One region of the Ectobacillus sp. OTK genome, then DNA from elsewhere that is predicted to be linked to it. Evidence: riboswitches for the same ligand, from Rfam matches in the RefSeq annotation. Region 1 holds a riboswitch; each other region holds the start of a gene.
What was found. A riboswitch is a leader RNA that binds a small molecule or an ion and turns the genes downstream of it on or off. The one in region 1 is predicted to bind cobalamin.
Positions count from the first base shown of each region.

Region 2: it holds a riboswitch for cobalamin, as region 1 does, so the genes downstream of both, bluB (5,6-dimethylbenzimidazole synthase) here and AC6HZ4_RS04740 (hypothetical protein) in region 1, are expected to answer to the same signal.
Region 3: it holds a riboswitch for cobalamin, as region 1 does, so the genes downstream of both, AC6HZ4_RS27605 (HoxN/HupN/NixA family nickel/cobalt transporter) here and AC6HZ4_RS04740 (hypothetical protein) in region 1, are expected to answer to the same signal.

Region 1 covers NZ_AP048547.1:956,731-961,442, forward strand. Annotated here, with positions in the region: gene lonB (ATP-dependent protease LonB) at 1-804, opposite strand, end outside; gene AC6HZ4_RS04730 (CbtB domain-containing protein) at 818-1,009, opposite strand; gene AC6HZ4_RS04735 (hypothetical protein) at 999-1,505, opposite strand; gene AC6HZ4_RS04740 (hypothetical protein) at 1,495-1,977, opposite strand; cobalamin riboswitch at 2,154-2,359, opposite strand; partial or broken gene AC6HZ4_RS04745 (SCO family protein) at 2,817-3,048, shown strand; partial or broken gene AC6HZ4_RS04750 (sulfatase-like hydrolase/transferase) at 3,040-3,285, opposite strand; gene AC6HZ4_RS04755 (VanZ family protein) at 3,311-3,979, opposite strand; gene tatC (twin-arginine translocase subunit TatC) at 4,217-4,712, opposite strand, start outside.
Region 2 covers NZ_AP048547.1:2,124,018-2,128,729, forward strand. Annotated here, with positions in the region: gene AC6HZ4_RS10285 (sensor histidine kinase) at 1-246, opposite strand, end outside; gene AC6HZ4_RS10290 (magnetosome magnetite crystal formation protein family) at 407-724, shown strand; gene bluB (5,6-dimethylbenzimidazole synthase) at 818-1,459, opposite strand; cobalamin riboswitch at 1,652-1,797, opposite strand; gene blaOXA (class D beta-lactamase) at 2,083-2,886, shown strand; gene AC6HZ4_RS10305 (MarR family winged helix-turn-helix transcriptional regulator) at 3,211-3,699, shown strand; gene AC6HZ4_RS10310 (ABC transporter ATP-binding protein) at 3,693-4,712, shown strand, end outside.
Region 3 covers NZ_AP048548.1:79,721-84,432, forward strand. Annotated here, with positions in the region: gene AC6HZ4_RS27595 (ZIP family metal transporter) at 1-409, opposite strand, end outside; gene AC6HZ4_RS27600 (YitT family protein) at 771-1,388, shown strand; gene AC6HZ4_RS27605 (HoxN/HupN/NixA family nickel/cobalt transporter) at 1,742-2,542, opposite strand; cobalamin riboswitch at 2,697-2,886, opposite strand; gene AC6HZ4_RS27610 (multicopper oxidase domain-containing protein) at 3,349-4,362, shown strand; gene AC6HZ4_RS27615 (ZIP family metal transporter) at 4,378-4,712, shown strand, end outside.

The sequences.
Region 1 (4,712 bases):
TCTTCTAATTTTGGGAACGTTTCTCTCCCTACCTCCTGTTTCCACGATGATGTCTTCTAAGGTAGAAGCAGGCAACAGCTTAGCCATTGCCTGTCCCAGCATGCTTTTTCCTGTTCCCGGCTCCCCGATCAGCAGCACTGAACGTTTTTGACGAGCAGCTAGCTTGATGATTTCCACTGCATGATCTTGTCCAACTACTTGATCGATAAGCTGAGCAGGAACAGAGAGCTCTTCTGTCGTGGTAAAGTCTTTTATCAGATTAGAATTAGCATCATTATCTTCTAGAAAAGGAGCTATATAGTTTTCATAGATGGTTTTTACTTTTGGCGAAGTGTCTTTTTTTATGAGTTCTAGTATAGGAAGAAGCTCTATGCGTTCTTTATACTTTTCAAAAAACTTGATTGATGTCATCGCTGCTGTTTGGCGAACATGCTCAGAAGAGTGGGAAAAAGCTTTTTCCCACAGATTCCATACTGCGTCAAAGCTAGTTTCGGCTGCATATGTAATCCCTTTCGCTACACCTTCCCTCACATAAAGTGTTTTATCATCAGCCAGTTTAAACCAAGTTTCCGCTACTTTGTCAGCCTTTTCCGGCAAAAACCTTCCTATTTCCCTGCCTGCCAAGTAGCGTAACACCCAACGAGAATCATTGCGAAAACCATATAATAGCGAAAAAAGCTGTTCTGGATTTTTGTTATAAAAACGAAGAAACATAGAAATCGTCTGTTCAAGTGCTAGTACTTGTCGCTTCTTGGCAAAACGGTTCATCACGATAGAGAAAAATTGAATTAAAATATGATTCAATGAAAAAACCACCTTAATGGCATGGAATGAACATTAACGAATGTCGTAATTCATGAAGCGTATCATGAACGGGAGCGTAACCGGAAAAAAGAGTGGTATAAAGTACGATACCCGCTAAAATAGCAACCACGGTTAATTGCATCGGGAGTGACAAAAAGATATTTTTAAAACCTGTTTTCTTGGTATGTTCAAATTTATACGACATGAGTACGCTCTCCTTCCGTTAGTCGATTTGCTTTTTTCAATCGTGTCACACCTATACCTAAAAGCATTCCAATTATAATTATAAGTATCAAAAATGCTAATGTTTTCATTTTGACAAACATTGGAGGATGGAATGCTTGCACTTCAACCTTCATTTTCTTTTCTGAGATCACAGAGTTTGTCTTCGGATCGATGAGGGAAATGGTTACTTGATGTTCTGCTCCGTCAAAAAACTGCATGGCAAATTTGTATGATCCGTCAACAGAGCGACTGTTCATAGATAAGATGTGTGCCCCATCTTCTAATCGTACTGCCTGAAAACGCACTTCAAAAGGCCCTTGTTCTTGCGTTTCCAATTTCCCTTCAAAAGTGAAGGGCTCTCCTACACGGGCATGATAGCCTTCTGCACCTCCTACATGTGATTCGTGGGCGAATGCAGCGGATGACATCGTCAGTATAAAAATGAGAACCAAAGCTAATATGAATTTAGATCGCATGTACGTTCTTCCTCCTTTTCGCCAATACAAATCCGGCAATGAATCCAAATAGAGCTAGAGAAACAATGAAAATAATCGCTTTTTTTACTTCGACCGGATTTTCATGGATATTGATGAGAAGTTCATGAGTTCCAACCGATTTACCTTTCTCGTCCATGACTTCTACTTTCATTTGATAGTCGCCGCGAATAGGGAACATGTAGTCAAATGAAGCTTTCCCATTTTCCACAGAAAAGGTGGAATTTATTAATTTTGTACCTTCAACCATGGGGAAATCTGTTGGCGAGAAAAATTTTCTCTCTGGGCTACTAAGAACAATATGCGCGGAGCCGTTTTGAATATCCGGAAGCGTTAGCTCTACTTTAGCGGTATCCAAATCAGGCCGTGCTTCTTTACCCTGTCCATTTTTTACTTCAACTTGTACTTTTTCTTCCGCCATTATCGATGTGAGCGGCATCATTGATAGAAACATTATAAAGGCGAATACACTTATGAAAGTCGTTCTTATCATTACAATCTTTTCCTCCATTCTGAAAAATAAAAAACACCTTCTACAAAAGTGCAGAAAGTGCAAATAAAAGCTAAAAAGGCCAGAAAAAGGCCCAAAAAAGCTCTTTATTTCACCTCCCCTATCCTCGTAGGCTTACTTGTGATAACAAGAAAAAGGCAGGTCTCCTGACTTATGGATCAAACGCATATTACTGAATAACACATTCAGTTTGCATAAGCCTTCCCATTTTGCACAGTGACTTACGCATGCTCTCCAATTACAGTGGCGGGACCGTGTCGGATTTGCACCGTTCTTCCCTTTTAAGAAACACCCTCGGTGTTTCACCTTTTCCCAAATATATTTAACTTTTAGATAAATCATGATAATTATAATCGATATTTTACTTACTGTACATGGTAGTAAGAAGAAACAATTGCAGGGGGATTATCCACATCGCCATCAAGGTAAACTAATTAAATACCCCCAAAACGAAAAAATGCGTTATTCTTTCTCTATCACCATGGAAAGGATGGCACATTTTGTATGATGTGTTCTGTATCTCAAGAATTACCTTCTTTAATCCTATGTTGTCGTTTATATACGAATTTTGATAAACTGACACTGCCTTCATATAAGAGTAATACTTGTCCTAATCTTCCCAGGTTGGTTGACGCTTTGGATTGCTGTGCTAAGCGATACAGGTGCTGCGCTTCTTGTGATTCTCAACAGTATGTGTTTGTTACGGAACAAATAAGTTTGTATGGGGCTACCTCGTAGCTCCATACCTTACATAAAAAAACAACAGGGAGAAAGGGATTCCTATGAAAAAAATGCGTGTAAATGGACTGCTTATGCTTGTTTTCATGATTACAATCTTAGGAGCATGCAGCGGTAGATAAATTAAGAGACCTGCTGAATTGGGAATTAGAAAAGTTCTCATACACAGGTCAGAATGGGAAAAATTTTGGTTCTTCTGACTTGAAAGAAAAGGTCTTCTCTGATTTTATCTTTACAAGCTGCCAAACAGTTTGTCCGCCTATGACAGCCATTATGTTTTTCCGAAATGCCGTAATGGTCACCATACATAATGATAACGGAGTTATCATATAAGCCAGATTGCTTCAAGTAGTTAAAGAACTCTTGTAAAGATTTATCTAGATAACGCGTAGTCTGGAAATAATGGTCAACCGAACCATCTCCCGTTGTAGCAGGTTCAATTGTTGCTTCGTCCTTTTCAATTGGGAAAGGAAAATGGTTAGACAAAGTAATGAACTTTGTGTAGAAAGGCTGTAGTACAAAAGCCCGTTATCGGAAGTTACAAAGATACATCTACTTCCCTTGTTTTTTGGATGAAGCGGTTTTCTATTTTGCACCATAAAAGATAACAACCTACTCCTATTACAGCACCGATTGTGTTGAGGATTACATCGTCAATATCCATGCTTTTGCCCTCTCCAATTCCAAACACAAACTGCCCATAACTTTCCAAAAACTGAATGAGTTCAATTCCAACTGTACAAAGGAATGAATACCAAATAGCTTGTTTAACGTCTCTTAACCACTTGAAATACAACATAGTAAAAGCGAGCGGTGTAAGCATAATTCCGTTTCCAAAGATTTGGTATATTGCAGACGGATTATATGGCAGTGTTTCTATCATTCCTTTAATAGGTATCAGGTTGACTGAACGTGCCAGCATTCCCTTTACCTGTTCTACTGTGTAATGAAAATGTGAATAAAAGAGACTGATTTCTACTGTATTATGGTACAACAAACAAATATATACCGAAAAACAAATCCCAATTAGCCAATCCAATACATTCTGAAGAGTTGTATGCCCTAACAGAACAATCAAGCAGATTGTGATAATAGCTAAATTCAGCATAGTTTGCAATGCAAGCATCATAGAATTAGAACCGAGATAATGCAATATATTTGGTACAAACATAATAAGTGGTATTCCTAACAATACATACTTTTTCATAGCGTTCTTCCTAAGCTCCCTTTTACTACATATACAGCACCTCCCTTCTGTTCTGAAGAGGAGGCTACTGTCATAGCTGTTTTCTTCCGTATTTCCGCACAAAATATTCCAACTAGGGGTACCGCCACTTCACCATCAAGGTAAACTAATTAAATACCTCCAAAACGAAAAAATACGTTATTCTTTCTCTATCACCATGGAAAGGATAGCGCATTTTTGTATGATGTGTTCTGTATCTCAAGAATTACCTTCCTTAATCCTATGTTGTCGTTTATATACGAATTTTGATAAACTGACACTGCCTTCATATAAGAGTAATAAAGGTATACTTACAAGAATATCTGATAGAAAATCTGGTGGCGTAATCAAAATTGAAACGACGATTAGTATGAAGTAGGCATATTTTCGGATTTTTTGCAGACGGTACGGATTGATAATCCCTAAGCTTGTTAAAAACATAATGACAACGGGTAGTTCAAACAGAAATCCAAAAGGCAATGTCATGTGAAGCAAAAATTGAAAATATTTCTCCGTTGTAAAGAACGTATGAAACATGTCGTTTGATAGCGACATTAAAAAATGTAGTACAAGAGGTAATAGAATATAGTAACCAAAACTAATTCCTAATACGAATAAGATAAATAGTGCTGGAATATAAGCGATTGTAACTTTACGCTCTTTTGGTGTTAATGCCGGACGTACAAACAGCCATGCTTGGTGCGCACCAACTGGT
Region 2 (4,712 bases), 1.2 Mb from region 1:
CGGCTTAATAATTTCTTTTTTCCAAAGAAAATCATTGGAAAGCATTTGCTCTGTATGAATAATATGATTCATTTCATTGTCAATCACATCTACATAATCCCTTATATCTCTAATTTTACTGAGATTCTCTTCACTCGAATCCATTTCCTGATCCAACATTATGGAGCAGTATGCTTTAATTACAGTAAGCGGATTCCGCACTTCGTGAGATACGACATGCACAAAATCTAGTTTTTGCTTGTACAAATCCAGTTCTGATTGCATTTTAGTTTGGACAGAAAGAGAGGGGAAAATCACCCAGTGATTGACGAAAAATCAGTCTTAGGTCTTATGAACTTGAGATGTGAACTGGTGTATAATGGCAATACAGTATAACAAAATATAAACAAAAAGGAGTTCATTACAAATGGAACAGAAGGGACTTAAGATCCTTGTTCATGCGAGTACGTGGTTTGCACCTGTGTTAGTTCCCATTATCGTATATTTTCTCACATCAAATCGAGAGGTGAAAAGCTTGTCGCTGCAGGCATTGGTCTTTCATCTTGTCATCGGTGTCTTAATTTCGATTTCGATATTCTTCTCATGGATATTGATTGGCATACCGTTTCTTATCGTGTTCGGACTCATGGCGTTAATTGCTCCGATTATCGGCATCATCCGTGCGCTGGATGACCGTCCATTCCGCTATCCGATTATTGGCTCTTGGTTTGCATCATACAAATAGAAGAAATCGGGTATCTCCAGCCTTGAGATACCCGATTTTTTCTTGAGAATATAAGAAAGTATAACTTTTGGAACCGTATCCGCTTTTCGTGCTTTACTGTCCCCATTTTTCATGAAATATCAGCTTTTCTAATGCCCGTCTTTTCTCCCAGTTCGCTGTTTCTAAAATAGGGGCTGTAGGGTATGTGTCTGTATATCCGATGGAAACTAAGGCTACTGGATCAATATGAGGGGGAATTTCTAAAATATCCCGAATATCTGACTTTTTATAAAAGCTCACCCAGCCCATTGCCAATCCTTCAGCGCAGGCTGCCAGCCACATATTTTGAATAGCGCAAGCGGTTGACATGATGTCGGTTTCGGGAATCGAATTGCGGCCGAGTACATGTGAGCCGCCCCGAGAAGGATCGCATGTAACACAGATCGTTAAAGGAGCCTCTTTCATTCCCTCAATCTTAAGGTTTAAAAATTTTGCTGCCCGCTCATCTTGTTCATAATGGATCGCGAGCGCCCGCCTTTCTTTATCTGCAGCCCAAGCTAAGCGGTTTTTTATTTCATCTGATTCAATTAAAATAAAATTCCAAGGCTGCATAAATCCAACAGAAGGTGCATGATGCGCAGCTTCTAATATACGTGCTACTGCTTCTTGCGGTACCGCGTCAGGGAGAAAGCTTCGAATATCTCTTCTTGTTTCTATTACTTTATAAATCGCATCTCTTTCTTCATGAGTAAACAAAGTATAAACACCACCTAATCTTGTTTTATTTTTCAATGTACAAGCTTCTTATATTAGCTTATGTGCTTTTCTTACATAAAAGGATTATGTAATACAAAAAACCTTAACGATTGGAGCTAAGGTTTTCGAATAAGCATACTGATAGAATGCATGAAATTCTATCAGCATGCTTATAAAATCCCTTTCTTCCTGCCGAAGAAATTGGAATTATCAGATCTCCTTGCCCGGTTGTCTTCCTTTCCGGGCAACTCTATTTCAATATTCCCAGCAGCGGGGACTATGTTGGATTTCCGCCAGCTTCCCTATTATATATCGTAACATATTCTGTCTTGAGTGCTTTTATATTTTTATTCATTTCATTCTATCAAAAATGCAAAGAATCCCCTTCTTTAAAAGTGACAGCTTTAGGCGGGGCGGTGAATGTGCTTCAGACAAGGTATGCCGTGTAGTGCAATAATTTAAACGAACACTGCAGGCTAGTGCTAAAATGCATGTAAAAATAATTGAATATTAAGACTATATAGAAGGGAAATCTATCCATTCAAAGGTTTGCAATGTATAATACAGAATGTAAAATAATTACTATTTATGAAGATTATGTTTTTAATAGGGAGGCTGTAAAAATGAAGAGTGTTAAGGCTGCTGTCACTTTATTATTCTTAGTTGTGCTAGCTTTCATAGGAACGACCCCGGTCACAGAAGCAGAACAGGAGCAAACAAAGGAACTGAAAATTGAAGAGCTTTTTAACGGAAAAGAGGGCACGATGGTGCTCAAAAATCTCAAAAAGGATAAAGTTTATGTGTATAACAAAGAGAGAAGCTCCAAAAGGTTCACTCCCGAATCTACCTTTAAAGTACCGAATGCCTTAATTGGGCTGCAAACAGCAGCTGTAAGAGATGAGTATGAAGTCAAACGCTGGGATGGAGTGGTAAGAGAGTTCGAAAGCTGGAACCGTGATCACTCATTAGCTTCTGCTATGAGGGAGTCTGCTATTTGGTTTTATCAGGATATGGCAAGGGACATTGGAGAAACAAGAATGCAAGAGAATGTTAGAATACTAGAATATGGGAATCAAGATATAACGGGCGGAATCGATTCATTTTGGCTGGACAGCAGCCTGAAAATTTCAGCGCTTGAGCAAATAAACTTTATGGAAAGATTAGTCAAGGAAGAGCTTCCGTTTGAAGAAAAACATCAAAAAACGGTTAAACGGATGATGATACAGGATGAAAAGGATGGCTACACGCTTCATGGAAAAACCGGGACAAGGCTTTCGGATCTTGGGCTGGGATGGTATGTTGGTTTCGTTGATACAAAAAAGGATACCTGGGTGTTTGCTGTGAATATCAACGGCACTGGAACGCAAGCAAAAAATATTACACTTGAAACATTAAAGCAGATGGACATTATCGAAGCGGGGAAATAGAATCCTAGGACATCTAGTTTGAATATTTTGGGGTCTGGTCTATTATAATGTTTTTCCATAGTCATTGATTGCGTTTATTGAAGTAACTAAAGCCAAATTTCTCAGTGCTGTAAGCCGGAAATTTGGCTGTTTCTTATTTAGATTTCCTTATCGTTTTAAATCTGTATTTTCCTGGAACTGCAGGAATGCTGGAAAGGCAAACAGTCAAAATATATTGTCGTTATTTCTCGCTTTACATATTTTGGATAACAGATATATAATTAGTCAATAAAGTTAATTTTCCGTTTTAGAACAGTTTAAAAACGAACACGAAGGGGGGACATTATGAGCCAGAATAACCCGCAATTAGAGCAAACCATTAAAGTGCTGCGATCCTTTTGGAGGATTCAACGGCGTTTTGGGCGATGGGGGCAGGCGAGCATCAAAAACAGCGGCCTAAGCATGCCGCAGTTTTTGATTTTGCAAACCATTCTTCCCTCGCAAGTGATTTCGCAAAAGCATCTAGGTGAGCGGCTGCTGTTTCCGAAAAGCACGCTGAGTGCAAGTATCGATGGATTAGTGACACTGGGCTTTTTGAAACGGAGCATCCCCGAAGAAAATCGCCGTGAGGTACAGCTTGAGTTAACAGAGGCCGGCATGAGGCAAATCCAACTGATGTATGACGATCCAAGTGGAGTATATCAAAAAATGATGGGTGTCCTATCGCAATTGCCAGAGGAATCCATCAGCACATTATTAGGAATCCATCAGCGAATGTATGAGCTGATGACAGAAGCAGAAACGATAGAGAACGGAGAGGATAACCGTTGTTAAAACTATTTCGTCATTTACAGCCGTTTGCCGGGATGATTGCGGGAGTACTTGTGCTCGTCTTTATCCAGTCCATGTCTGACCTCTATTTGCCGACATTAATGTCAGATATTATTGATACCGGTGTTGTAAAAGGAGATACGAACTATATTTTAAAAATTGGCGCCTTTATGCTTCTTATTGCGGCTGTTGGAGCGGTTTGTTCCGTGTTTGCCAGCTATTTCTCTTCGAAAGCTGCAATGGGGTTCGGCAAACAGCTGCGCAAGCGAGTTTTTTCACGTGTTGAGGAATTTTCACTTCAGGAGTTTGATCAGGTGGGAACTGCTTCTCTTATTACCCGAACGACCAATGATATTACGCAAGTTCAGCAAGTGCTTGTCATGCTCATGCGGATGGTGCTCAGTGCACCGATTATGTTTATTGGCGGAGTGATTATGGCGGTAACAAAGGATGCAAAGCTGTCGCTTGTTATTGTAGCGATTATCCCGATTTTGGCTCTGACGATTTTCTCCGTTATGTACAAAGGGCTCCCGCTTTTTAAAGTGATGCAAACCAAGCTTGATGTACTCAATTTAATTCTGCGTGAAGGCCTAATGGGAGTTCGGGTTGTGCGAGCCTTTAATCGCGATCCGTACGAGCAAAAGCGTTTTGAAAAAGCAAATTATGATTTCATGAGTGTTTCCATTCGAGTTAATAAAATTATGGCATTTATGATGCCGGCAATGATGTTAATTTTCAATTTAACAACGGTCGCCATTCTCTGGTTTGGCGGGCTCCGCATTGATACCGGCAATATGCAGGTTGGCGATTTAATGGCGTTTATGCAGTATGTGATCCAAATTATGTTCGCGCTCATTATGGCTTCGATGATGTTTGTGATGGTGCCTCGCGCTGCCGCATCAGCAGCACGCATCAACGAAGTGCTTGAAATGGAGCCGAGTATTGTCGATGCAGATGTTACAACAACAGTTGATGAAAACCGAGGTGATCTCGAATTTGACCGCGTTACATTCCGC
Region 3 (4,712 bases), on a different replicon from region 1:
CAAACAAAAAGGGTATTGCCGTGTCAAAGCTCTTCATAGATATACCAAATGCTACGCCTGTCGGAACATTGTGGATATAGATTGCCAGAGATAAGAATAGAAAGGATCGCCACGCTTCACCTTCTTGGCCTTCTTGATCGTGCGGATGATGAAAATATATATGAAGCAGTACCATAAACAAAATACCCATACCCACCCCGAGGAGGAGTCCAGTCAGCTCATACTCAGAAAGTGTCTCTGGAATGAGTTCGAAAGTAAGTAGCCCTGCTAACATTCCCCCGCAAAAGGCATACAAACTATACATTTGATTTGTCACTATACTTCGAGCTGTTATAGCCACCGTTCCCCCTACTAGTAATCCGCTAAAGGCAAGTGCAGCTGTCATAATCGGTAACATCATCCCCTCCATCTATGCACCTCCTTCCTATTCCACTTTTTCCATGTGTATGTCTAATTCTTTGGGAATAGTCATGGCACTCGTATAACAGAGATTGATAAGTATAATCTTATAATTTCTATTGAGGATACAGGTTGCAGGATGAATCATAGTGCTTTTAAAGAAGACAACCCCTTTAATATTGCTAACTTTAAGGAGAAATTTATGGTAAATTGAACTACTAGTCATCATAACCTGATAATTATAGTTCAGAAAAAGTAATCCAACATATTCTTGTATCATACCTCATAAAATGGACAAGGAAGACAAGCCTTTAGGGAGGAATGAATGTGGAGGGTATAAGTGATTATTTGAGGAATCCTTTTAGTTACTGATGAGGAGAATCCTATTAACTTATTTTTGTACAGTATTTGGTGCCTTTTTACAAGGTGTATCCATGTCCTTGTTTTTGTTTCCCCACTCTATACCTTCTGGAGGGGCCGCTGGTTTGGCTCTTCTGATAAATCGTTGGTTCCCTTTATCCCTTGGCTTTTCCTTGTGGTTAGCAAATGTTGTTTTCTTATTTTTTGCCTTGAATTATTTTGGATACTCTTGGACGATTCGAACCATCATTTCGGTTGCAACCACCTCGACTACTATTAGCATCCTAACTCCTATGGTTGCTCTTCCGCATGTACATATAGCGTTAGATATTTTGGGAGGAAGTATTCTTTTTGGTATTGGAGTAGGTTTATTGATTCGGGTAGGAGCCTCCAGCGGCGGAATGGTCATCCCGGCACTCATGATTGCCTCCTACAAGAACTGGAGTCCTGGAAAAGTTATAATGGTCATCAACCTTTTAATTTTTCTATTAACCGCCCTTATCATAGATTATAAAGTTATGATTTATGCAGTAATCTGCCAACTCCTCTCGACTAATATCATTGATTTTATTTATACCTTTAAATTTCAAAGAATCCGTACTCTATCTGTAAATTTGAGAAAAAAATGAGAAGATCCTAATCAAAGGAGCTTCTTCAGAGCGTAGACAATCCTCTTTTTGAAAAAGTTATCTGAAGAAAGAGGGACTTTTTTATTTTTAATTTTTATATACAGTTTCAATCATATAAGGAAAACATTCTATACTGACTAGTGAGCAACTATAAAAAACGGATTATAATTTGGATTCATAGCTTTACTTCCGCTTTCAGGAATGTTGTGAACAGAACAAAAATCCCTCAGAACTTGTGAGGGCACTAAAAAAGATCATGATGTTTTAAAATCACAGCCCTTTTCAGTGCTCCCTTGCTATCTTATAAGTAACAAAAAAGCTCTGACACCATAAAATTGTCAGAGCTTTTTTTATTAATTTGTAGTATGTGTTTCAATGCTTTGTTTCCTAGATCGAACACTTACAAAGGCAAAAGTGGCGACTAAAAAAATAAAAAGAATGATTCCCACGATTTCGAAATTGAGTTCTGCCCACGGATTAAAGAAGGTAAATGCCAGATAGAAGGAAACCCCATACGCTAAGACAACAATCACCCAACCCAGGATTCTTGACGCAGACTGGCCGATTTTGCTTGACTGATTCACCATTTTATAGACAATTAATGAATCAATTGTATCTGTAATCATCATGCCAAACATAAAAACTAGTCCTAAAAGTAAAGGTGTATATTCACCTGCATTCCCTGCTGCTAAAGACCAGACAGCCGTTTGACTTACCGTCTCGGCAGCCAAGGCAAACAAAGCCCCTACTAAAATAATAAGTAAAGGATTTGTTGTTCCCTTAGCAACTCTAGGAATAAATTTACCCTTTAATCCACTCAATTGAAATTCTTCCTGATTATTTCTGGTGCGCAATAGATTATAAGTATTTAACGTTCCAATAAGGAATAAAGAAACAATCGACACCCAGGATGCAATATTATCAAAATAAGTTGGGAATGAAAAATTCTCTATCACCATTCCTAAAATACTAGCTATTACAGCTACCATTCCTCCATGACCCAATGCAAATAATGTACCCACCCAACGTGCAAACGGACTGCCCATTCGCCAATTATAACGAGTTTGTCCATCAATAAAAGCAAGATGATCCGCATCTAGTCCATGTCGAAGCCCTAATACAAAAACAAGTAAAAAAAGTGATACAGTTTCCATGTGAAAATTCCCCCTTTTTATAAATAAACAAGACATAAAAAAACCTTAACCTTTAACTGGTTAAGGATTCATGGGTACGCGCAAATAGACGACAAAATGGCAGAATACAATTGTCGCTTCATCTCCGTACACCTCTCCTTTCCGCGAAGGCTGTTTTGGTGTTACAACCTAGGTAGGTCTCCTGGCTTTTGAATCATCGCGCTCTATCGTCTTCCCCAAGATATGGTTGAGTGACATACATGATAGAGAACTCCTCAATTACAGTGGCGGGACCGCTCGGGATTTGCACCCGATTCCCTGTTACCCCTTGCTCTCACAAGGGCACCTAGTTTGCTTACAATATGATGTTGTAACTTGATTATACGTATAATTCTCAAAATGTAAAACTTAATTTTTTATGCTATAACTCTGTATTAGTTTACATCCTAATTGGCTAATAAGAGAATCACAGTATATTTAACCTGTATCCATGTTAGATTACCATAACAGACTTGATATTCAACGTATCTTTAAATCTTAGAAGAACTTCTTTTAGGTCGCTTACTGAAGAAAGTTTTTCTAGACTTAAACTAATTTTATGAAATAAGAAAAATTTACTTCTAATCCAGTGTTTTCATATCAGTAATTACCTGAAATGCTGCTGATTAAGCAATAAAATATGGATATTAAATCCAAATTTGACACTTAGTTTACAGATTGTTTCGGTGACCCTAAAAAATAAACATTGACAAACCTTTCCTTTGAGAATAAATTTTAGCTTAACAACATATTTTTGCGTTAAGGAAACTTTTTTAGGGGGATTAAAAATGTCTGAACAAAACCAATTTTCCAGAAGAGATATATTAAAGTTGGGATCTGCTGGCGCCATAGGCTTGGCAGGGAGTTATTTTCTAAATAGTTTAGCGCCTTTTACCCCTTCGGTTAAAGCGCAATCTCATACCAAAAACCACAGTAATACAGATCATAGTCAGATGATGAATGACAGTATAAAAACTTCAGGATATAAAATGGCAGAAAAACTACTGACTGAATTTGATTATGGGAAGGTCACTAGACTTCCTAACGGTCAAATTTTGCGTGAATATACAGTTGTTGCCATCGATAAAGAAATTGAAATCGCAAAAGGCATTAAATTTCCAGGATGGACATATAACGGAACGATTCCAGGACCTACGTTTCGTTGTACGGAAGGGGATTTGCTTCGATTCTATTTTACAAATAAAGGAAGTCACCCCCATTCCATTCACTTTCATGGCATCCATCCACCAGAAATGGATGGAATTACTCCTATCGCTCCAGGACAAAGCTTTATTTATGAATTTGAAGCCAGACCCTATGGACTGCAATTATACCATTGTCACGTGTTACCTCTCGCTCGCCATATTCATAAAGGGTTATACGGGAATTTTATCATCGATCCGAAAACCCCGAGGGAGCCGGCGTTGGAGTTGAACATGGTAATGAACGGATTCGATTTAGATTTGGATGGTGGAAACGACTTTTACACTATTAATGGATATGCCTTCGCATTCATGAATCATCCAATTAAAGTGAAAAAGGATCAGTTAATTCGTATTTATCTTAGTAATCTTACAGAATTTGATCTAATTAACTCTTTCCATCTTCATTCGAACTATTTTACCTATTATCCGACAGGAAGAAATGATAATCCCTCCCAGTTTACCGATACAATTATGCAATGCCAAGGTGAACGTGGCATTCTTGAAATGAGATTCCCATATAAGGGGAGATACATGTTCCATGCCCATGTTAGTGAATTCGCTGAATTAGGATGGATGGGATTTTTCGAAGTAGAGTAAAGGAGAGGTGACAAAATGAAGACAAAATGGATGATTTCAGGCTTCATCCCTTTAGTAATGCTTATAGGAGTATTAGCATGGGTATTAATAAACGGAGCAGGAATAGAAAAAGATCCTGCTGCACCTATTGAAGTATTGAATATTGAAAGAATTAAAGTAACAAATGGAGGTTTTGAACTTTCAGTAAGTAACACCGGTCCGGAAACACTTACGATTTCACAAGTGATTGTAGATGATTCAGTTTGGAATTTCAATGTTTCGCCTAGTCCTACGCTCAAACGTTTCGAGGAAGGAAAAGTAACTATCCCCTATCCATGGGTTGAGGGAGATCCCCATGCAATTAAAATCAT